DNA from 3 places in the Mesorhizobium sp. C395A genome. Region 3 is predicted to be linked to each of the others. Evidence: predicted binding sites of a transcription regulator. Region 3 holds the regulator's gene; each other region holds the start of a gene.
What was found. The regulator HrcA, encoded in region 3, represses chaperone genes, less so after heat shock. The targets are predictions, from matches to a motif close to GTTAGCACTCNCNNNNNGNGAGTGCTAAC.
Positions count from the first base shown of each region.

Region 1: groES (co-chaperone GroES) is a predicted target of HrcA. The motif match lies at 3,814-3,842, and genes of this name have one in related genera.
Region 2: groES (co-chaperone GroES) is a predicted target of HrcA. The motif match lies at 2,002-2,030, and genes of this name have one in related genera.

Region 1 covers NZ_CP100473.1:1,005,673-1,013,015, reverse strand. Annotated here, with positions in the region: gene NLY37_RS05010 (MFS transporter) at 1-1,175, opposite strand, end outside; gene NLY37_RS05005 (TetR/AcrR family transcriptional regulator) at 1,346-1,972, shown strand; gene NLY37_RS05000 (hypothetical protein) at 1,969-2,838, opposite strand; gene NLY37_RS04995 (class I SAM-dependent methyltransferase) at 2,921-3,718, shown strand; gene groES (co-chaperone GroES) at 3,904-4,200, shown strand; gene groL (chaperonin GroEL) at 4,265-5,920, shown strand; gene NLY37_RS04980 (TetR/AcrR family transcriptional regulator) at 5,992-6,600, opposite strand; gene NLY37_RS04975 (zinc-dependent alcohol dehydrogenase family protein) at 6,703-7,343, shown strand, end outside.
Region 2 covers NZ_CP100473.1:6,041,870-6,049,212, reverse strand. Annotated here, with positions in the region: gene NLY37_RS29260 (adenosylmethionine--8-amino-7-oxononanoate transaminase) at 1-670, shown strand, start outside; gene bioZ (3-oxopimeloyl-[acyl-carrier-protein] synthase BioZ) at 667-1,650, shown strand; gene groES (co-chaperone GroES) at 2,083-2,379, shown strand; gene groL (chaperonin GroEL) at 2,443-4,107, shown strand; gene NLY37_RS30995 (hypothetical protein) at 4,531-4,767, opposite strand; partial or broken gene NLY37_RS29235 (ATP-binding protein) at 4,809-4,967, opposite strand; gene NLY37_RS29230 (hypothetical protein) at 5,140-5,301, opposite strand; gene NLY37_RS29225 (response regulator) at 5,479-6,165, opposite strand; gene virB11 (P-type DNA transfer ATPase VirB11) at 6,883-7,343, opposite strand, start outside.
Region 3 covers NZ_CP100473.1:4,784,860-4,792,202, reverse strand. Annotated here, with positions in the region: gene NLY37_RS23335 (LysE family translocator) at 1-196, opposite strand, end outside; gene NLY37_RS23330 (hypothetical protein) at 375-1,280, shown strand; gene NLY37_RS23325 (PQQ-dependent sugar dehydrogenase) at 1,304-2,653, opposite strand; gene NLY37_RS23320 (hypothetical protein) at 2,760-2,960, opposite strand; gene hrcA (heat-inducible transcriptional repressor HrcA) at 2,997-4,082, opposite strand; gene rph (ribonuclease PH) at 4,231-4,947, shown strand; gene NLY37_RS23305 (VOC family protein) at 5,138-5,548, shown strand; gene rdgB (RdgB/HAM1 family non-canonical purine NTP pyrophosphatase) at 5,548-6,195, shown strand; gene hemW (radical SAM family heme chaperone HemW) at 6,195-7,343, shown strand, end outside.

The DNA.
Region 1 (7,343 bases), 2.6 Mb from region 3:
CGGCGGCGCCGTGCGATCAGGACGAACAGGCCGAGCAGCACAACGCTGGCCGCAGCACTGGCGGCGGCAAATTCCGGCACCGGCCGAAAATCCTTGCCGTCGATCAGCAGCGATGCCGCGACCGGGCCGATCGCCAGACCGAAAAGCTGGGCCGCCGGCACCAGAAGCACGGCCGTGCGCGTCTCGTCGGCGGTGATCGCCAGCCGGATCTGATAGGGCACGATGAACAGAAGGATGAAGCCCATGATCAAGGCCGCGACCCAGAAAACCGTCAGGCCGGGGCTGCCGGCGAGCATCACGGAACTGGCGACGGCGACCACGCCGATCGCCACGATGGCGAAGCGGTAATCGATGCGCGCCTCGAAGACGGTAGCCGTCATTGCGCCCAGCACCTGCAATGCGAGGTTGGCCGAGACGATCAGGCCGACGGTGCGGCCATCGATGCCGTATTGTGCGCCAAGTGGCTCGAGAAACGCCCAGACCGAGCCGAAGAACATGAAGTAGCAGAAGACGCTCAGCAAAGCGGCAAGCGAAGGAACGGTCAGCACATTGCTGAACTGTTCCTCCTTGGGCAGGTCGGCATAGCTATCCGGGACGATGAAGGCGACGGCCACCGAGGCGATGCAGACGACGGCAAGAACGATGAAGCCGCCCGCCGATCCGGCGGCCGGGATGACGTAAAGCGCCAGCAGCAGGGCAAGGGCGCATTGCGCCAGGGTCTGAAGGGTGACGAAGAAGCCGCCGATGCGCTCGGCCCGGCGTGAACGGGCGATCAGTTCCGTGGCGACCGCCACCAGCCCACCCTCGGCGAGGCCTGCCACCGCGCGGGCGGCAATCAGCGAGGTCGAGGTCAGCGCATAGGCGGTCGCCCCGTTCGCCAGCGCCAGCAAGAGCAGAAGGACGGCACTTTTCAAGCGCATATTGTGGGCGGACAGCATCATGGCGATGGCCGCCGATCCGATGCCGATGGCGATCATCTCCGCCGTGGCGACCAGCGCGAGTTCGTCACCGCTGACATGCCCTTCGGTGTAGAGCGCGCCGAGAAGCACCGGCTGCAGCCCGAGAATGAGCAGGCCGACCGAGCCGATCCACAATGCCGAGGCGAGTTGCGCCCCAGTGGGGTTGCCGACCAGCCAGTCGCCGTTCCCGGCATCCGCGTTACCAGCAGAAGTCACGGTCGCCTCCCAACGTCCTTGCCTGACGGCAAAAAAACTGACAGTCTGTCAGCATTTAGAAACTGATACTCGATCATATTCGTTTGTCAATCAGTAGCGGGACTTGGCACCAACAAGGCTGGGGATGGTCTTGGCGATCGAATGGTCTGGGCGATCGAGAGGATGGCGGCATGAACGAAGCAGTGCAGATGACGACCGAACCGAGGCGCAGGCCCAAACAGGAGCGCAGCCGCGAGCGCATCGACGCCATCCTGTCGACGACCATGCGGCTGATCGGCGAGAAAGGCATCGACGCCGTCACCATGAAGGAAGTCGGCGCACAGGCCGGCGGGCCGATCGCCACCGTCTATCATTACTTCCCCAACAAGTCGGCGATCCTGGCGATGCTCTACGAGCGATTCTCCGAAGTGAGCCGCGCCCGGCTTGCCGCGATCGTTGCCGACGTCGGCGGGCTGAGCGACGTTATCGCTGCGGCCGACCGGCTGCTCGACGACTACTATGAGCGCGTCGCCGGCGACCCCGCCATTCAGGACCTGCAAAACGCCATCCAGGCTGACAAGGCGCTGAAGAATCTCGACATCGCCGAAACCCGGCGCCAGGCGACGATGTTCTGCGACCATGTCGGCCCCTTTCTCGCGCCAGAGCGACGCAATGAGTTCGGCCGTATGGTTTTCCTGATCTTCCAGCTGGCCGGCGGCGTCGTGCGCATGGCGCTGACCCAGAACCAGGAGGAAAGCCGCCACACCATCGAGGACTACCGGTCGATCATCCATACGCAGCTGGGGTTGTTCCTCTAGCGCCCGATTCGACCCCGTCCGGTCTGGTGGATGAGGTTTTCGAAGCCGTCGGCCAGGTTGGCGGTGCCGGCGGCAACGATCTTCGACAGGTTCCTGGCGCGACCTGGGGTCTTGTTGGCATCGAGCAGCACCGCCCTGCCCTCATGCAGGACAAAGTCGAATTTGCCATAGTCGAAGCCCAGCTTCCGACGCAAGGCGCGCAGTTCGTCGGGAACCGCAACCGGCTCCCGGCGGACGGTGTCGTCGCCCTTGACCAGACGCTGCGGCGAGACATAGCGGGTGCAGCGCTCCCGATCGCCGCAGAATATCCAGAACCGTGCCGCAAACCCGTCGGGCTCGATTTCGGGAATGAATTTTTCCACGATCAGGTCGGCACGCCTGAAAATCTCCGGCGCCACATCGGCCAGCGAGGCATGCACCTGATAGCGGTCGAAGGTCTGCGCGCCCGGAAAAGGCACTGCCTTGCCGGCGCGAACGGATTTTCGGTTGAGCTGCTCCTCGGGCGTCCCCCAATGATTGAGGTTGCTCTTGACGATGACCTGGCCGCTCCAGTTGGCACCCTCCTCGAGGATCGCACCGCTGATGCGGCGCTTGGAAATGTCGGTTGCACCAAGATTGAGACAAATCGGAAATCCGCGCGCGTAGTCGACATAGTCCGATGGCGTCACTGTCGCGTCGACATGCAGGACGGCAATATCGGCGTTATGACTTGCCGAGGGTCCACGCATGATCTGCACGGAGTGACCGCGCCGTTTCAACTCCGCCAGGACGTCGAACAGCATGTAGGGGCTGTGCTGGCGCAGCAGGAGGCCCCGCCGGCTCTGGAAGCGGTCAAATTCATGCGTTATGACGGCAATGCGGGCCATGGCCTTTCCTGCATGAGGTAACTCGCAAGGCAACCAACAGCCTGGAAGGAAATATGTCCAGCCTTTCCCCAAACCGTTCCGCATGACTGAGCATTGGGACGCAATTCGCCGTCATTGGCGGCTTCTCGGGTCGCCGCTGTGTCCGCCCCCGGAAGCTGTCGCCGCCTATGAGCGCGAACTTAGGCTGCAATCAGTCGATGTGGTGCTGCTCGGGGTCACGCCGGAGCTTGCCGGCCTCGGAAGGACCATGCTCGCGATCGACGAGTCCACTGCCATGATATCGGGCATCTGGCCGGGCGATACCGCCTCACGCAAGGCGGTGATCGGCAACTGGCTGGAGTTGCCGCTGGGCGACGAAAGCGCCGGGGCGGTGATCGGCGACGGCTGCCTGTCGGCGCTGGACTCCTCGGTTGCACGGCAGGCGCTGCTTGCCGAGATCGCGCGTGTACTGAAGTCCGGTGGGCGGGCTGCATTGCGCGCCTATGCAAGTCCTCAGGTACAGGATGATCTGCAGGAGGTCCGGGCGCTGACGCTTTCCGGTGGTGTCGCGACCTTCCACGAACTCAAATGGCGCATTGCCATGGCTTGTGCAGGCAGCGATCCCGACCGCGCCATTCCGGTGCGGGCGATCCTCGATGCCTTCGATGCGCTGTTTGCCGACCGGGAGGCCCTTGCCGCGACGACCGGATGGGAGATGCCGGTGATCGGCACCATCGATGTCTATGCGAATTCGCAGACTGTCTACAGTTTCGCCCCGGCGGCGACGCTGGTCGAAGAGGCGAGCCGGTTTTTCGGCCGTGTCCGCCTCGCACCGACAGGGGCTTATGGGCTGGCGGAACGATGCCCGCTTCTGGTGCTTGAATCGCCGCGGCGCCCGTAGGGTCTGCCGTCGGATCGCGGCACGGCTCCAATTGGCACAATTGTGCTCACCGTTCGCCTTGACTCTCGAAAGCCACGCGCTTATTTCAGCGCGACGTTAGCACTCTCTCCAGGTGAGTGCTAACGCACATCCGGCACCGCCGGATCGAGGAACAGCTCTCACCGTTCTCATTCGAGGAAGAAAAAATGGCAAAGTCGAAGTTCCGCCCGCTTCATGACCGCGTGGTCGTACGCCGGGTCGAATCCGAATCCAAGACCGCCGGCGGGATCATCATCCCGGATACGGCAAAGGAAAAGCCGCAGGAAGGCGAGATCATCGCCGTCGGCTCCGGCGCTCGCGACGAAGCCGGCAAGCTGGTCCCGCTGGACGTCAAGGCCGGCGACCGCATCCTGTTCGGCAAGTGGTCGGGCACCGAAGTCAAGCTCAATGGCGAAGACCTTCTGATCATGAAGGAATCCGACATTATGGGCATCATCGGCTGATTATCGGCCTCACCGTCAACTGAATTTCGGGCTTGATCGCAAGCCCCCTGCCAGGAGCTAAAAAATGGCTGCTAAAGACGTAAAATTCTCCCGCGACGCCCGCGAGCGCATGCTGCGCGGCGTCAACATCCTCGCCGACGCAGTGAAGGTCACGCTCGGCCCCAAGGGCCGCAACGTCGTCATCGACAAGTCGTTCGGCGCACCGCGCATCACCAAGGACGGCGTCACCGTCGCCAAGGAAATCGAGCTTGAAGACAAGTTCGAAAACATGGGCGCGCAGATGGTCCGCGAAGTTGCTTCGAAGACCAACGACATCGCCGGCGACGGCACCACGACCGCGACCGTCCTGGCGCAGTCGATCGTCCAGGAAGGCCACAAGGCCGTTGCCGCCGGCATGAACCCGATGGACCTGAAGCGCGGCATCGACCTGGCCGTGACCGAAGTCGTCGCGGCTCTCGGCAAGGCTGCCAAGAAGATCAAGACCTCCGAGGAAGTTGCCCAGGTCGGCACGATCTCCGCCAATGGCGACGAGTCGGTCGGCGCCATGATCGCCGAAGCGATGCAGAAGGTCGGCAATGAAGGGGTCATCACGGTTGAAGAAGCCAAGACCGCCGAGACCGAGCTGGAAGTCGTCGAAGGCATGCAGTTCGACCGCGGCTATCTCTCGCCCTACTTCGTCACCAACGCCGACAAGATGGTTGCCGAGCTCGAGGACGTCTACATCCTCCTGCACGAGAAGAAGCTCTCCAACCTCCAGGCCATGCTGCCGGTTCTCGAAGCCGTCGTGCAGACCTCAAAGCCGCTGCTCATCATCTCGGAAGACGTCGAAGGCGAGGCTCTGGCCACGCTGGTTGTCAACAAGCTGCGCGGCGGCCTGAAGATCGCCGCCGTCAAGGCGCCGGGCTTCGGTGATCGCCGCAAGGCCATGCTGGAAGACATTGCCATCCTCACCGGTGGCCAGGTCATCTCGGAAGACCTCGGCATCAAGCTCGAGAATGTCGGCCTCAACATGCTCGGCCGCGCCAAGAAGGTGTCGATCTCCAAGGAGAACACCACCATCGTCGACGGCGCCGGCAAGAAGGCCGAGATCCAGGGCCGCGTTGCCCAGATCAAGCAGCAGATCGAAGAGACCACGTCGGACTACGACAAGGAGAAGCTGCAGGAACGTCTGGCGAAGCTCGCCGGCGGCGTTGCGGTGATCCGTGTCGGCGGCGCGACGGAAGTCGAAGTCAAGGAAAAGAAGGACCGCGTCGATGACGCTCTCAACGCGACCCGCGCGGCCGTGGAAGAAGGCATCGTTGCAGGCGGCGGCGTCGCTCTCCTGCGCGCTTCGGCCAACATCAAGGTCACCGGCGTCAATGCCGACCAGGCTGCCGGCATCAACATCGTTCGCCGTGCGCTGCAGGCTCCGGCCCGCCAGATCGCGGCCAACGCGGGTGCCGAAGCTTCGATCGTTGCCGGCAAGATCCTCGACAACAAGGGCGCGACCTACGGCTACAACGCCCAGACCGGCGAGTATGGCGACATGATCGCCATGGGCATCGTTGACCCGGTCAAGGTCGTTCGTACCGCTCTCCAGGACGCGGCTTCGGTCGCCGGCCTGCTCGTCACCACCGAAGCCATGATCGCGGAGGCTCCCAAGAAGGAGTCTGCTGGCGGCGGCATGCCTGGCGGCATGGGCGGCGGCGGCATGGGCGGCATGGGCGGCATGGATTTCTAATCCAAGCTATCTGGCTTATGCATACGGAAAGGGCGCCGAGAGGCGCCCTTTTTGTTTTGGAAAGCGGATGGTTAGGCGGCGCTGTCCGCCTGCCGCGCAACCTTGCCTGCAAGCACCGCCTGCTCGACAAGCGCCGCCACCTCGTCGGCCACCACCAGCACCGGGCCACGATCGCGGGTGGCCCTCGCAATCACCATCAGCCCTTCCAGCGAGGATTCGACCAGCAGTGCCAGGGCATGCGCCCGGCGTTCGGGCACTCCTGCCCTGACAAAGGCCTGTCGCAGCAAGCCGATCCATTGCTCGAAAGCCGATCGGCAGAGTTCCGCCAGTTCCGGCACATCGGTGGGTGAATCCAGCACCACCGGCGCGATGGGGCAACCCAGCGAAAAATCATTGTCCTCCAGCATGCGCCCGACCGACTGGTAGATGTGATGGACGGCCACTGCAGGATCGCTCTCGGCTGCCAGTGCTTCGCCCAGCCTTTTCGTGACGTCGGCAACGCTGTTGCGCGTCACCTCGATGACCAGTTGGTCCTTGCCGCCCGGGAAATGAAAATAGAGCGAGCCGCGCGGCGCCCCGCTGGCGCCCAGAATGTCGTTGAGCGAGGTGCCGTGATAGCCGCGCTGCCTGAGCAACAGGCCTGTGGTCTCGAGTATGCGGGTGCGGGTGTCGTTGGCCATGTCAACCTCTGTCAGCAGTGACGCATTATAGGCCTTGCCAAGAATATGACAATCGGTCTATATAATATGTAGATCAGTCTATATAATATTAAGGAGAGTGACATGCGCAGCTACCGTCTTGGAGGGTTTGGTGGAACCGAATCCCTGGCGATGCGCGAGGAGGCGCGGACGGAACCGAAACCGCATGAGATCGTGGTGCGAGTCCGCGCCGCCTCGCTCAATCGGCGCGACACGATGATCCTTGGCGGCACCTATCCGTTGCCGCCGCGGCAAGGCATCGTGCCGCTGAGCGACGGCGCCGGTGACGTCGTCGCAATCGGCGATGCCGTTACCCGTTTTGCCGTCGGCGACCGCGTCACCGGCAGCTACTTCGCCCGCTGGATCGATGGCCGCATCAATGCCGGTCTGATCGACCAGCTCGGCTGTACGCTGGACGGCATGCTGACTGAGTTTGCCGTGCTCGACGAACAATGGGCGGCGCGACTGCCCGATCATCTGAGCTGGCACGAAGCGGCGACGCTGACCTGCGCCGGCGTGACGGCCTGGAACGCGGTGACCCGGACCCGGATTCCGAAGCCCGGTCAATGGGTTCTCACCATCGGTTCGGGTGGCGTTTCGCTGTTTGCTCTGCAGTTCGCCAAGTTGCTCGGCTGCCGGGTTGTCGCCATCACATCGCGCGCGGAGAAGGCCGACAGGCTGCGGGCGCTGGGCGCCGACCTCGTTGTCTCCAGCACCGACATACC
Region 2 (7,343 bases), 1.3 Mb from region 3:
GGTGCTGGGCGCCGGCGGCATGCTGATGTATCCAGCATCGGTTCTGGCCGAATTGAAGAAGATCACTGAGGCCTCCGGCTCGCTGCTGATCGCCGACGAGGTGATGACCGGCTGGGGACGCACCGGAACCATGTTCGCCTGCGAGCAGGCATCGATTTCTCCAGATATCCTGTGCACCTCCAAAGGCTTGACCGGCGGCACCATCCCGCTGGCCGTAACGCTTGTCACCGATGCCATCTTCCGGGCGCACTATTCCGAGGACCGGAAGAAGACGTTTTTCCATTCGAGCTCCTACACCGCCAATCCGATTGCCTGTGCGGCAGCACTCGCCAATGTCGAGATCTGGCGCGACGAGCCAGTTGCCGGGCAGATCACGGCCTTGAGCGTGATGCAGGCCGTCGGGCTGCAACGCTTCCGGGACAATCCATATTTTGCCGACTGTCGAGCCACGGGAACGATCGCGGCGCTCGACCTGCGAACCGGTTCAGCAGGTTATCTCGCCGAGATTGGTCCGAAGCTGCGCGCTTTCTTCCTCGAGCGCGGCCTGCTTGTGCGCCCGCTCGGCAATGTCCTCTACCTTCTGCCACCCTATTGCATCGCAGGCGACGAGCTCGAACGACTCTATGACGCCATCGAGGAGGCCGGGGAACGCTTCGGGTCAAGGCCATGAGCAAGTCGTCGCGCATTCTCGGACTTGGCCATCACGTGCCTGGGCGCAAGGTGGCCAATGCCGAGATCGAGAGCAATCTCGGCCTCGAGCCGGGCTGGATCGAAAGGCGTACCGGAATCCGTTCGCGCTTCTGGGCAACGGACGAAGACACGCTGTCGGGTCTTGCCACCCGGGCTGGCGACATGGCGCTGGTGAACGCCGGTATTGCGCGCCACGACATCGGTCTGCTGTTGCTTGCCACCTCGACGCCCGACCATCTTCTGCCGCCAAGCGCGCCGCTGGTCGCACACAAGCTTGGCCTTGGCCGCGCAGGCGCGGTCGATCTGACCGGCGCCTGCGCCGGTTTCATCTATGCGCTCATGTTTGCGGACGGGTTCACCCGCCTGCATGGCAAACCAGCGCTGGTCATCGCCGCCAACATCCTCAGCCGCCGCATCAATCCAGCCGAGCGCGCGAGCTCAGTCTTGTTCGCCGATGCCGCCGGCGCCCTGGTGATCGGTCAGTGCGATGATGCTGATCGGGGCATTCTCGGTGCCTCGGTGGCTTCGGACGGCTCGCGCTACGGGCTGATCCAGATTCCCGCAGGAGGAAGCAACACGCCGTTCCATGGCGACCTCGACCTCGGGCAGACCCGGATGACGATGACCGACGGGCCCGAAGTGTTCGCAAAGGCCGTCGAGATGATGACCGATTGCTCGACAGCCGCGCTAGCCACTGCGGGAGTGCGGCCACACAATGTCGGCCGGTTTGTGCCGCATCAGGCCAATACTCGGATTTTCGGCGCGGTCGGAAGAAACCTCGGCATTGCGGACCAAGCAATTGTCAAGACGATTGCCGAATACGGCAACTCTTCGGCCGCGACGGTCCCGCTGTCGCTCTCGCTCGCCAACCAGATGAAGCCATTCCAGCCAGGAGAGAAAATCCTTCTGGCGGCGGCGGGTGCGGGTCTCAGCGGCGGCGCTCTCGTGGTTGGAATCTAAGCCGGCCGGCTCACGCGCGCAGGATTGGTCATGAACGGCAATAGGAGCAACAGAACCAATGCCAAAAAATGGCCTTCTGAAGCTCGACATGACCAAGCTGACGCAGCACGACCCGTGCGAGCCTCTGGATGAGTTCAAATGCAACACCCGTTGCACCAATCGTACCATCTGAATAAAGCTCAATTACAAAGGGTGAGCCGCCCCATATATGTCGGATACCCGACATTGTTCACATAAAAGGCTCGATGCTTACACGCTCTTTGCTGCCTGCTCTTTGCTGTCTTCTCTTTTCTCTTTGCTCTTTGCTCTTCCGTCTTGACTAGCAGGAGCCTGCGGCTTATTCATTGCCGCGTTAGCACTCGCTTCGGCTGAGTGCTAGGCATGCTCCGGCAACGGAGCACCGTTCAACATCCGCACCAAGGAAATCCAAAAATGGCAAAGTCGAATTTCCGGCCGCTGCATGACCGCGTGGTCGTACGCCGGGTCGAATCCGAATCCAAGACCGCCGGCGGGATCATCATCCCGGATACGGCGAAGGAAAAGCCGCAGGAAGGCGAGATCATCGCCGTCGGCTCCGGCGCTCGCGACGAAGCCGGCAAGCTGGTCCCGCTGGACGTCAAGGCCGGCGACCGCATCCTGTTCGGCAAGTGGTCGGGCACCGAAGTCAAGCTCAATGGCGAAGACCTTCTGATCATGAAGGAATCCGACATTATGGGCATCATCGGCTGATTATCGGCCTCACCGTCAACTGAATTTCGGGCTTGATCGCAAGCCCCTGCCAGGAGCTAAAAAATGGCTGCCAAAGACGTAAAATTCTCCCGCGACGCGCGCGAGCGCATGCTTCACGGCATCAACATCCTCGCCGACGCGGTGAAGGTGACCCTCGGTCCCAAGGGCCGCAACGTCGTCATCGACAAGTCGTTCGGCGCACCGCGCATCACCAAGGACGGCGTCACCGTCGCCAAGGAAATCGAACTTTCCGACAAGTTCGAAAACATGGGCGCGCAGATGATCCGCGAAGTTGCTTCGAAGACCAACGACATCGCCGGTGATGGCACCACGACCGCGACCGTTCTGGCGCAGTCGATCGTCCAGGAAGGTAACAAGGCGGTTGCCGCCGGCATGAACCCGATGGACCTGAAGCGCGGCATCGACCTGGCCGTGACCGAAGTGGTCGCGGCTCTCGGCAACGCTGCCAAGAAGATCAAGACCTCCGAGGAAGTTGCCCAGGTCGGCACGATCGCCGGCAATGGCGACGAGTCGGTCGGCAAGATGATCGCCGAAGCGATGCAGAAGGTCGGCAATGAAGGCGTCATCACGGTTGAAGAAGCCAAGACCGCCGAGACCGAGCTGGAAGTCGTCGAAGGCATGCAGTTCGACCGCGGCTATCTCTCGCCCTACTTCGTCACCAACGCCGACAAGATGGTTGCCGAGCTCGAGGACGTCTACATCCTCCTGCACGAGAAGAAGCTGTCCAACCTCCAGGCCATGCTGCCGGTTCTCGAAGCCGTCGTGCAGACCTCTAAGCCGCTGCTCATCATCTCGGAAGACGTCGAAGGCGAGGCTCTGGCCACGCTGGTCGTCAACAAGCTGCGCGGTGGCCTGAAGATCGCCGCCGTCAAGGCGCCGGGCTTCGGTGATCGCCGCAAGGCCATGCTGGAAGACATCGCCATCCTCACCGGTGGCCAGGTCATTTCGGAAGACCTCGGCATCAAGCTCGAGAATGTCGGCCTCAACATGCTCGGCCGCGCCAAGAAGGTGTCGATCTCCAAGGAGAACACCACCATCGTCGACGGCGCCGGCAAGAAGGACGAGATCCAGGGCCGCGTTGCCCAGATCAAGCAGCAGATCGAAGAGACCACGTCGGACTACGACAAGGAGAAGCTGCAGGAACGTCTGGCGAAGCTCGCGGGCGGCGTCGCGGTGATCCGCGTCGGCGGCGCGACGGAAGTCGAAGTCAAGGAAAAGAAGGACCGCGTCGATGACGCCCTCAACGCGACCCGCGCGGCCGTGGAAGAAGGCATCGTTGCAGGCGGCGGCGTCGCACTGCTGCGCGCTTCGGCCAACATCAAGGTCACCGGCGTCAATGCCGACCAGGCTGCCGGCATCAACATCGTTCGTCGTGCACTGCAGGCTCCGGCCCGTCAGATCGCTTCGAACGCAGGTGCTGAAGCTTCGATCGTTGCCGGCAAGATCCTCGACAACAAGGGCGCGACCTACGGCTACAACGCCCAGACCGGCGAGTATGGCGACATGATCGCCATGGGCATCGTCGACCCGGTCAAGGTCGTTCGCACCGCTCTCCAGGACGCGGCTTCGGTCGCCGGCCTGCTCGTCACCACCGAAGCCATGATCGCGGAGGCTCCGAAGAAGGAGTCAGCTGGCGGCGGCATACCTGGCGGCATGGGCGGCGGCGGCATGGGCGGCATGGGCGGGATGGGCGGTATGGATTTTTAATCCAGCCCCTATCAACTTACAGCGGACAGGGCGGCAGCAATGCCGCCCTTTCCTTGTGTGCCGAACATGATCGAAACCTTGGAGTGCGTCCCGAGGATCTCGTTCGAGCCTCACCGCATGGTCGAGAATTAGGATCTTGTCCGATCGAGCAATTCGCGGGCTCAACCTGGTCAAACCGGCGCCCCCTACGAACTGCCCGATCCTTGAGGATTCCGCTGCGCGACAATCACGATGATTCATTCAGTTGGTAGCTATAGGCGGTGAATCATGAGGGGCATTGAGGAGCGTGGCAAGGCGCCCATCTCGCCATTTAACTCCATCGAGCGTGATATCAGGGACAATTCTCTCATCGGAACCGGCGGCTGGCGTTGAAGGACCCGGTGAATCATCCTGATCTATAGTGGAGCAGACGCGCGCTGAGCCTCAAGAGCGTTTCCTCCTCTGAGTATCCTTGATCTGCCGCTGGACATTCTCGTTGATATTGCTGAGCGGCTCAGCCCGATGGATCTGCTGAGGATTTCGCACACAAATCAAGAGCTGCGTGTCGCCGCGATGATAGTCGCAACGCCTCAGCGTCTCATCCTCCTCGCCGAAGGGCTTGAGCCCAGGTCTCAGACCATTGCCCTGGAGGGCCTCGGAGCAGGCGTGGGTGGCGGACATAGCAGCCTGTCCCGTACCTATGAATACGTTTGGCTGAAGCAGACCGATGGCTGCGCGTCGAAGCCGAAGCCGTCGAGTTCGCGGACAAACGGGAACTGCGCGATCTTGCTCGACATGAGCGTGTCGAGCTGGTCGCGGATCGCCGTCAACTTCAGCCGATCCAGGATTGCGATCAGCAGGTCATGATCTAGGGTCGTCATCACCAGCTCCCTCCGGCCGCCGCTTCGTACTCGGCGAGTGGCCGCAGCAAGGTGGCCGGGGGTGATCTTGATCCGCTCGGCGCGCACCGGCCCTTCGAAGCCGGCAACGCCGACAAAAGGCTCTGTCGCAAACCTGGAAATGGGGTTGTGAACGGCCATTTCGGCCTGTCCGTCAGGCAGCGAGGAGATCGAAACAGCGATCGACAGCCTTGTAGGCATACCTCGCCTGTCGCTTGCCCATCATGTGGATCATCTCGATGCCGGAGAGGATAACCACGCGGTTCGCATGCGACTTGAAGCCGATAGCCTGGTCGAAATGGCGGCCCTTGAACATCACGTGCTCCTCCACAGCTGAGGCGTTTTTCTTGCCATGCTCGCTTACAAAAATGTTTGCGACAGAGCCGTTCGAACCGCATGCCGACACCATCGTCAAGGGCGGCCGCGATGTCCATTATGGCCACAAGATCACCCTGACGACGGGCAGGCAGTCTGTTCTTTCAATTTAGACCAACTATGCGGATGCCGCCTCAGTCAATTCAAGAATGTAACCAATGCCGCGCATGGTCGTGATACGTGGCGTTGCACCTGACCTTCTCAGGTGTCCACGTAAGCGATAGATTCCGACTTCAAGCGCGTTGGCAGATACCTCGTCGTTGAACGAATAGAGGTGATCTTCCAACTGCGCACGAGGCACGATGCGGCCTGCACGGATAAGCAGATGCTCCAAAATGCATAGTTCGCGGCGTGCGATCTTCAGAGGATGACCCGAGACGGAAACCTGTCGGCCGATCGGATCGAAATTGAGATTGCCAAATACAACGATGGGGTCGGTCACCTGTGTCGACCGGCGCAGAATGGCTCTCATTCTGGCGATGAGCTCATCGAAAGAGACGGGCTTGAGCAGAAAGTCGTCCGCGCCACCGTTGAAAATTGCAATCCGCTTCTCGAGATCGTTGATGCTACTCATAATGAGGGTTGGAACTGAATGCCCGTTGCTCCTTAGCTGTCTCAGCCAGCCCAAGCCATCGCCATCTGGCAGAGCCAACTCCAGCAGGAGAATTTCATAGGTTGCGCAACAAAATGCCCTCGATGCCTGTTCCAGGTTGCCAACTACATCAACGGCAAAACCGCTATCCCCGAGCGCAACTCGCACAGCGCGCGTAAGATCCACATGATGATCAATGAGCAGCGTTCGCATTTCACGTCCTATCAAGGTCGGACAGGTCACCGTCCGCTGTAAGACCGGGGCGACAGCGGAAGTCGCGCAACTCTTCGTAGTGTTCGTAACGCTCTTTCCGATGGGTGATCGCGGGAGCATGCAAGCCGCACGCCTGCAATAGTCGGGGATGGAACACGTGAAGACCTGTTGACGGGCTGAAACCGTCGGTCGGCGGGCCCACAATGCCACCGACTCTGCCTGCGATTTCTCTGCGCATCGATCCTCCTATGGGTTGCGTCGCAACATCCAGCTGAGGTCGCAAGGGCAGGTTGCGGCTTTGTTCATTGAGAGGACCCCCTGGAGGCAATACCAGGAGGATTCCCTATATGGCACTTCCCGATTTACCACCGGTCATTCCGAACCACGTTCGGCGGCTTTGAAGACACTCATTGAGCGCGGCTAGGTAAATCAAGGGTACGACTGCCGGGTGTCGATGCCGCTTTTGAAGCAGGCATCGGCACCAGCTCGGTGAGCGTCGCCCGCGCAATTCAGCGGACGCGCTCGATACACCCAGTCGAATCGTGCCGCAACTTGCCGCGCCGACAGGGCGCCCGAAGACTTCAGACTTGTGACCGAAGGTCTACGCCCAGTCCTCCTCCCATTATCCACCTCCCTCAAATCAAAGTGGACGTTCAATCTGAACAAATTACGCCATCGTATCACAAACGACCTACCGATCCCCGACGTGCTCTAGCCTTAGTGCTTGTTAAGAAGGTCGGCTACTGTCTCTCCGCGTCGCCGGGCATCGGCGGCGAGCCACACCTCCCCCACCTCATACACGTCGCCGTGGGTACTGAACGGCACAATGACGTCAATGGCAGCCGACAGCAGGTCAAGAAGCGTGTGGTCTTCCACAGCAGCTCCTTGCGGGCTGCTCTTGACGAGTGAAAAGAGCTTTTTAAAGCCTTGGACCGGATCCGCCCCATGAATCGTTGATATTGATCCCGCATGGCCGGAGACGACTTCGCTAAGGTAGGCCCAAGCAGCATCATCGCGCATCTCGCCAAGCAATATTCGGTCAGGGCGCATGCGCAAGCTGGCTTGCAACAGTTGCTCGGCTGTCACCGCACCTACGCTTGCTCGGTCCTTCGGATAAAGTAACCGGACATGGTTCTCGTGCGGGATTGCAAGTTCGAGCGTGTCCTCGATACTTATCA
Region 3 (7,343 bases):
GCGCGACAAAGGCAAGGCCGAGCACCACCGCGGTGAGATAAATGAGGTCGCCGAGCATCAGGCCGAACGACATCGCCAGCGACGAGCGGAAGCCGGATCCGAGCGCCCGCGCCACAAGCGCGGTGACGCCGGGGCCGGGAATGGCGGCGGCGATGCCCAGCGCAGCACTATAGGCAAGGAAGCCGGTGAGGGTCATGACGGTCGCACCTCGTGAAACGACTCTGATGCCATGAAAGCCTGCAACGGCAAAACGGATTCGATTGCGCCAAGCAGGACATGAACGCCGGTCATCCTCGCCTGAAAGCGAGAGATGGTTCACTTACGCCCCGAAGGCGGTCGGCTATCTCGCATGGCTCCGAACGGCAGGAGCACCCATGTTAGCCAAAAGACTTCACATCCAGCTCATGAAGTGGATGCCCAACAACTATTCCGAAGCACGCGGTCATGTCCACGAGCTGGAATGGTATCTGTGGTTCGAGGGGCGTCAGGCTTTCAGCCTGTTCGACAAGGGCGATAGCGATGTCGTTCCGCAGACTGGATATTTTACCGACAGCCGGGACCCTGGCGCTCACCCCATTCGTCCGATGATCTATCCGCTGGTCGTCAACAACCGGTTCAAGGTGCGACTGGTGGCGATGGAGCGTGACGGACCGCAAAAGATAGACCCCGACGACACCGCCAAAGGCGAATTCTACATCGACCTCGACACCAAATATCCGCCGGTCTCCGACTGGCGCATCATCGCTGCCGATCCGCGCAACACCGACCTCAACGTGGAAGCGTCGTTCCAGCTGCAATGGCTGGACTATGTAGATACCGCCGAGATCGCCGAGGATGGCCCGCCACGCATCATCGACAAGTCCAACTATCCCTATCCCTGGGGCGCCAATGTGATGGTGTTCGAGCACTGGCTCGGGCTTGGCCGCAAGGCGCCGCTCAAACTCATCGACCCGAACCGCGCTTCGCGCCGCGAATACTGGATGATCAATGGCAATGCGGCCCGGCGCATGGTGCAGGACCTCTATCGCTTCAACGTCAACCAGCTTGGCGTCGCCAACGACACCATCAGCAGTGTTTACGTGCCGAAGCTCAATGCCGGCCACGTCACGGTGACGCTTTACGAACACGATTTCAGCGACGGCCGCTTCGCGCAAGGGGCGAAGAAGTCCTTCGGCTCGGTCGGCCTCTTCAATCTCAGGGATACCGGTTTCGATGACCGTGTCTCATCGGCCGAGGTGATCCATACCTATCCCAAGGTGATCCATCGGGACGTACATTAGGGCCGGTTGCGCAGTTCGCCGGCTCAGGACGGGCCGTCGACATGGGCGATGCGCCAGATGGTGCCGTTGCCATCCTCGGTGACGATAAGCGCACCGTCCCTGGCCACCGCGACGCCGACCGGCCGGCCCCAGACGGCGTCGTCGGAGAGGACGAAGCCGGTGATGAAATCCTGGTACTCGCCGGTCGGCTTGCCGTCGCTAAATCTCAGCCGCACCACCTTGTAGCCGGTCCTCATACCACGGTTCCAGGAGCCGTGCAGGGCGACGAAGGCGTCACCCTTGTACTCTGCCGGGAAATTGCCGCCGTCATAGAACGCGATGTTGAGCGGCGCCGAATGCGCCTGCATCAGCACGTCGGGCACGGTGACCGAGCCGGCGAGGTCTGGGCGCGCGCCCTCGTGACGCGGGTCCTCGTTGGCGCCGATATAATACCAGGGCCAGCCATAGAAGGCGCCGTCCTTGACGGAGGTGGCATATTCGAACGGCACATCGTCGCCGAGACCGTCGCGCTCGTTGACGACACACCACAGCGCGCCGGTCGCCGGCTGCACGGTCATGCCCGAACAATTGCGCAGGCCGGTAGCGAGGATGCGGCCATTCTTGCCGTCGGGGCCGAAGGCCAGCACGTCGGCACGGCCATCCTCGGAACCCCAGGTGGCGCCGAGTGGCTGTGATTTTGCCCAGGCGTCAACGCCGCTATTCGGTGCCTTCCCCATGCCCTCCGCGACGTTAGATCCGGAGCCGACCGAGAGATACAGCGTCTTCCCGTCCGGCGAGAAGGCGATATCGCGGGTCCAGTGGCCGCCGGTAGGGATGTCGGAGACAATCGTCTCCGGTTCGCCGGAGGCTTTAAGGTCGCCGTCGCGATAGGCGTAGCGGACCACGCTGTCGTTGTTGGCGACGTAGACCCATTGCGGCTTGTCGCCAGGCGGGTAGAAGGCGATGCCATAGGGCTCGTTGAGATCGTCGGCAAAAATGCCCTCTTCGGCCGGCTTCGCGCTACCCTTGGCCAGCCGATAGACGCGGATCTGGTTGGCGTCACTGTCGGCGACGAACAGGTCGCCGTTCGGCGCCACGCGCACGACCCGCGGATTGGAAATGCCGGAAGCAACCAGTTCGGCCGAAAACCCAGGCAGCAGGACGGGCTTCGCGCCCTCGGGCCGATCGCCAAGGCCGGCGCTGTTGGAGGCGGATTCGGTGATGTTGGGTCTTTTCAGATCATCCGGCCTAATCAGCCGGCGCACACCTGGCTTGTCGGCCTTCCAGTCGCCGAAAGCGTCCTTGCCGGTCAGCAGCAGTTGATCAGCCTGCTGGGCGAAGGCGCTGGTGGCCAGAAGCAGGGCAAGGCCTGCGAAGCCGGCAATCCGGATCATGCTGTTCTCCTCGAACTCGCGCCGGTCGGCGCGTCACGACAAGGGAGATATTGTGCGGCCGCCGCAAAAGAGAAGCGTGCGCGCGCAGATTCGACGAGAGAACCGCTCAACTTTCCTCTTCGACGTCCAGATCGTCGTCGAGACGCTTTTCCAATGCGACGAGATCTTCCGGCAGCGGCAAGCCCATAGCGCGCATTTCGCGCAGTTTTTCGCGCAGCTGCTCCTGGATTTCGTGCTCGTCCTCCGGCTGGTTGACCATTTCTTCGAGCAGCATGCTGATCTGGGCCTTGAACGATTCAAGCGCCATTCTGCGCCCTCCTTTACGGTGATCCCGGCTTCGGAATTATCTTAACATCCGGGTAATCAATTGCGCCGTGTAGTCGACCATAGGCACGATGCGGGCATAATTCAGCCTGGTCGGGCCGATGACGCCGAGCGCGCCGACGACGCGGGCGTCCTTGTCGCGGTAAGGCGCCACGACCAGCGACGAGCCGGAGAGCGAGAACAGCTTGTTTTCCGAGCCGATGAAGATCCGCACGCCGGGGCCGTCCTCGGCGAGGTCGAGCAGCTGGATCAGCCCGTCCTGCGTCTCCAGATCCTCGAACAGGTGGCGCAGCAATTCGATATCGGCCTGGGCGGTGACGTTTTCGAGCAAATTGGCGCGGCCGCGCACGATAAGGCGCGCCGGCAGGCCGCTATCGGCGCCGGCCCACACCGCCAGGCCTTTCTCGACCAGGTCCTGCGACAGCGTGTCCAGCGCTGCCCGGGTCTCATCCTTGATACGGGCGATCTCGATGCGCGCCTCGGCGAGCGTGCGGCCCCTGATATGGGCGTTGAGGAAGTTGGAGGCCTCGTGCAGCTGCGAGACGGTGATGCCGGCCGGCAGGTCGACGACGCGGTTCTCGACATCGCCATTCTGCGACACCATCACCGCCAGCGCCTTGGTCGGCTCGAGCTGGATGAACTCGATGTGCTTCAGCGCCACTTCGTTCTTGGTGGCGAGCACCAGGCCGGCGCCGCGCGACATGCCCGACAGCATCTGGCTGGCCTCGGTCAGCATGTGTTCCAGCGTCGCGCCCGAGCCGGAGGCGCGCACCTGCGCCTCGATGACGCGGCGTTCCTCGTCGGAGAGATCGCCAAGCTCCATGAAGGCATCGACGAAGAAGCGCAGGCCGGTCTGCGTCGGCAGGCGCCCGGCCGAGATGTGCGGGGCATAGATCAGGCCGAGATGCTCGAGGTCGCTCATCACGTTGCGGATGGTGGCCGGCGACAGCGACGACGGCAGGATGCGCGACAGGCTGCGCGATCCCACAGGCTCACCGTCCTTCAGATAGGACTCGACAATGCGCCGAAAGATGTCGCGCGAACGCATGTCGAGCGACTGCAGCGCGGGCGCCAGCAAACTGGGTTCGGTGACTGCCTTGGTCATTCGAGCCAAAAACCTCCGGCTCAAGGATATAGACTTCCATCGCCCCCGCGCAACCCGGCGTCTATCTGGGGGCCTTTTCCTTTGCGCCATGGGCTGCATGCGTCTACAAGCCGCCGACGCAACCATAAAAGAACAGAAAGAGGCCTCGATGCGCCCTTCCAAACGCCAAGCCGACGAAATGCGCGCCATCTCCTTCGAGCGCGGCGTCTCCAAACACGCCGAAGGCTCGTGCCTGGTGAAATTCGGCGACACGCATGTGTTGTGCACGGCGAGCCTGGAGGAAAAGGTGCCGGGCTGGATGCGCAATTCCGGCAAGGGCTGGGTGACGGCGGAATACGGCATGCTGCCGCGTTCGACCGGCGAGCGCATGCGCCGTGAAGCCTCGGCCGGCAAGCAAGGCGGCCGCACGCTGGAAATCCAGCGGCTGATCGGCCGCTCCTTGCGCGCCGTCGTCGACCTGCAGGCGCTGGGCGAACAGCAGATCACCGTCGACTGCGACGTCATCCAGGCCGATGGCGGCACCCGCACGGCTTCGATCACCGGCGGCTGGGTGGCGCTCTACGATTGCCTGCGCTGGATGGAAGCGCGGCAGATGGCCAGTGTTGCCAAGGTGCTGAAGGACCATGTCGCGGCAATTTCCTGCGGCATCCATGACGGCCAGCCGGTCATCGACCTCGACTACATCGAGGATTCATCTGCCGGCACCGACGCCAATTTCGTCATGACCGGCAAGGGCGGCATCGTCGAGATCCAGGGCACCGCCGAGGGCGAGCCGTTCTCGGAAGGGCAGTTCGCGGAGCTGATGGGCCTGGCAAAGAAGGGCATTCAGCGGCTGGTGAGCTTGCAGCAGATGGCTGTGGCCTGATTGAATTTAACGTGATGACGTCGGCGATCCTTCACACCCCCCTCTGGCCTGCCGGCCATCTCCCCCGCAAGGGGGGAGATCAGAGGTCGCAACCGTTTTCGCCAACCATCAACGTTGAGACGCCGCCAGCGGAACTGCCAATCTCCCCCCTTGCGGGGGAGATGCCCGGCAGGGCAGAGGGGGGTGCCTCGTGACTCCCTCCGCGATTCTGGAATCGGCACTTTACGTCACTGATTTGCCGGCTGCCGAGACCTTCTACTCCGATGTCCTCGGCCTCCCTCTCCTCGGCAAGGTCGACGGCCGCCATCTCTTCTTCCGCTGCGGCCCGGGCGTGCTGCTGGTCTTCAATGCCGAAGCCACCAAAATCCCGCCGGCGCCCGATGCGCGGCTGAAAGTGCCGCCACATGGCACGGTCGGCGAGGGCCATCTCTGCTTTGCCGCAAGTGCGGATGAACTCGCACAGTGGAAGGCGCAACTTGAGGCGAAAAACATCGCCATCGAAAGCGAATTCGAATGGCCGCAGGGCGGGCGCTCGATCTACATACGCGACCCCTCGGGCAATTCGATCGAATTCGCCGAGCCAGGGATCTGGGGCCTTTGATGCATTCTCTCGATGGAAAGAAGATCGTCGTTGCCAGCCACAATGAAGGCAAGCTGCGCGAATTCGCCGACTTGATGGGTCCGTTCGGCTTCGAGGCGAAGTCGGCCAAGGACTACGGCCTGCCGGAACCGGAGGAGACCGGCACCACCTTCGAGGAAAACGCCTACATCAAGGCCTTCGCCGCGGCTAAGGCGACCGGCCTGCCGGCGCTGTCGGACGATTCGGGCCTGTGCGTCGACGCGCTCGACGGCGCCCCCGGCGTCTACACCGCCAATTGGGCCGAAGCTCCCGATGGCAGCCGCGACTTCGGCATGGCCATGCAGCGCACCGAAGTGGCCTTGCAGGAGGTCGGCGCCGCCAAGCCAGCGCAGCGCAAGGGGCGGTTCGTCGCCGTCATCTGCCTGGCCTTCCCCAATGGCGAGGCTGAATATTATCGCGGCGAGGCTGAGGGAACGCTGGTGTGGCCGCCGCGCGGCGAACTCGGCTTCGGCTACGACCCGGTGTTTTTGCCCGACGGTTTCGACAAGACGTTCGGCGAGATGAGCGCTGAGGAAAAACACGGCTGGAAGCCCGGTCAGCCGACGGCGCTGTCGCACCGCGCCCGCGCCTTCCAGAAATTCGCCCGCGCCAGGTTAGGCTCAGCTTAATGTCGCTGGACCGCAGCCCGGGCTTCGGCGTCTACATCCATTGGCCGTTCTGCGCGGCCAAATGCCCGTATTGCGACTTCAACAGCCATGTCCGTCACCAGCCGGTCGACCAGGAGCGCTTTGCCCGCGCCTTCGAGACCGAGCTGAAGACGATGCGCGAGCGGACCGGGGCGCGCGAGGTGACCAGTATCTTTCTCGGCGGCGGCACACCGTCGCTGATGCAGCCGCAGACGGTGGCGGCGGTGCTGGACGCCGTGGCGAAGAACTGGACGGTGCCCGACGGCATCGAGGTGACGCTGGAGGCCAATCCATCCTCGGTCGAGGCCGAGCGCTTTCGCGGCTACCGCGCCGCCGGCGTCAACCGCGTGTCGCTCGGCGTGCAGGCGCTGAACGACAAGGATCTGCGCTTCCTCGGCCGGCTGCACAATGTCGACGAGGCGCTGCATGCAATTGGCCTGGCACGGGACATATTCCCAAGACTTTCCTTCGACCTGATCTACGCCCGCCCCGGCCAGACGCTGGACGACTGGCAGGTGGAGCTCGAACAGGCGATCGGCCATGCCGCCGACCATCTGTCGCTCTACCAGCTGACCATCGAGGAAGGCACGCCGTTCCATGCGCTGCATGCGGCGCACAAGTTTACCGTTCCCGACAATGACCGGGCCGCCGATCTCTATGCGCTGACTCAGGAGGTCACCGCGGCGCATGGCCTGCCGGCCTATGAGATTTCCAACCACGCCAGGCCGGGCGCCGAGAGCCGGCACAATCTGACCTATTGGCGGTATGGCGAATATGTCGGCGTCGGACCGGGCGCGCATGGCCGCTTTATCGAGAACGGCCACCGTGTTGTGACGATCGCCGAGCGGATGCCGGAGACCTGGGCCAATCTGGTGGAGGCCAGGGGCCATGGCGTCACCGGCGGCGAGATCCTGACGCGCTCCGAAGAGGCCGACGAGTTCCTGCTGATGGGGCTGAGGTTGGCCGAAGGCATCGACCTTTCCCGCTACGAGGCGTTTTCCGGGCGCGGCCTGTCGAGCGCCCGGCTGACCGTGCTGCAGGATGAGGGGCTGGTGGCGCCGATCGGCAATGCCAGGCTACGCGCCACGCCAGCCGGCATGATCGTGCTCGATGCCGTGGTGGCGGATTTG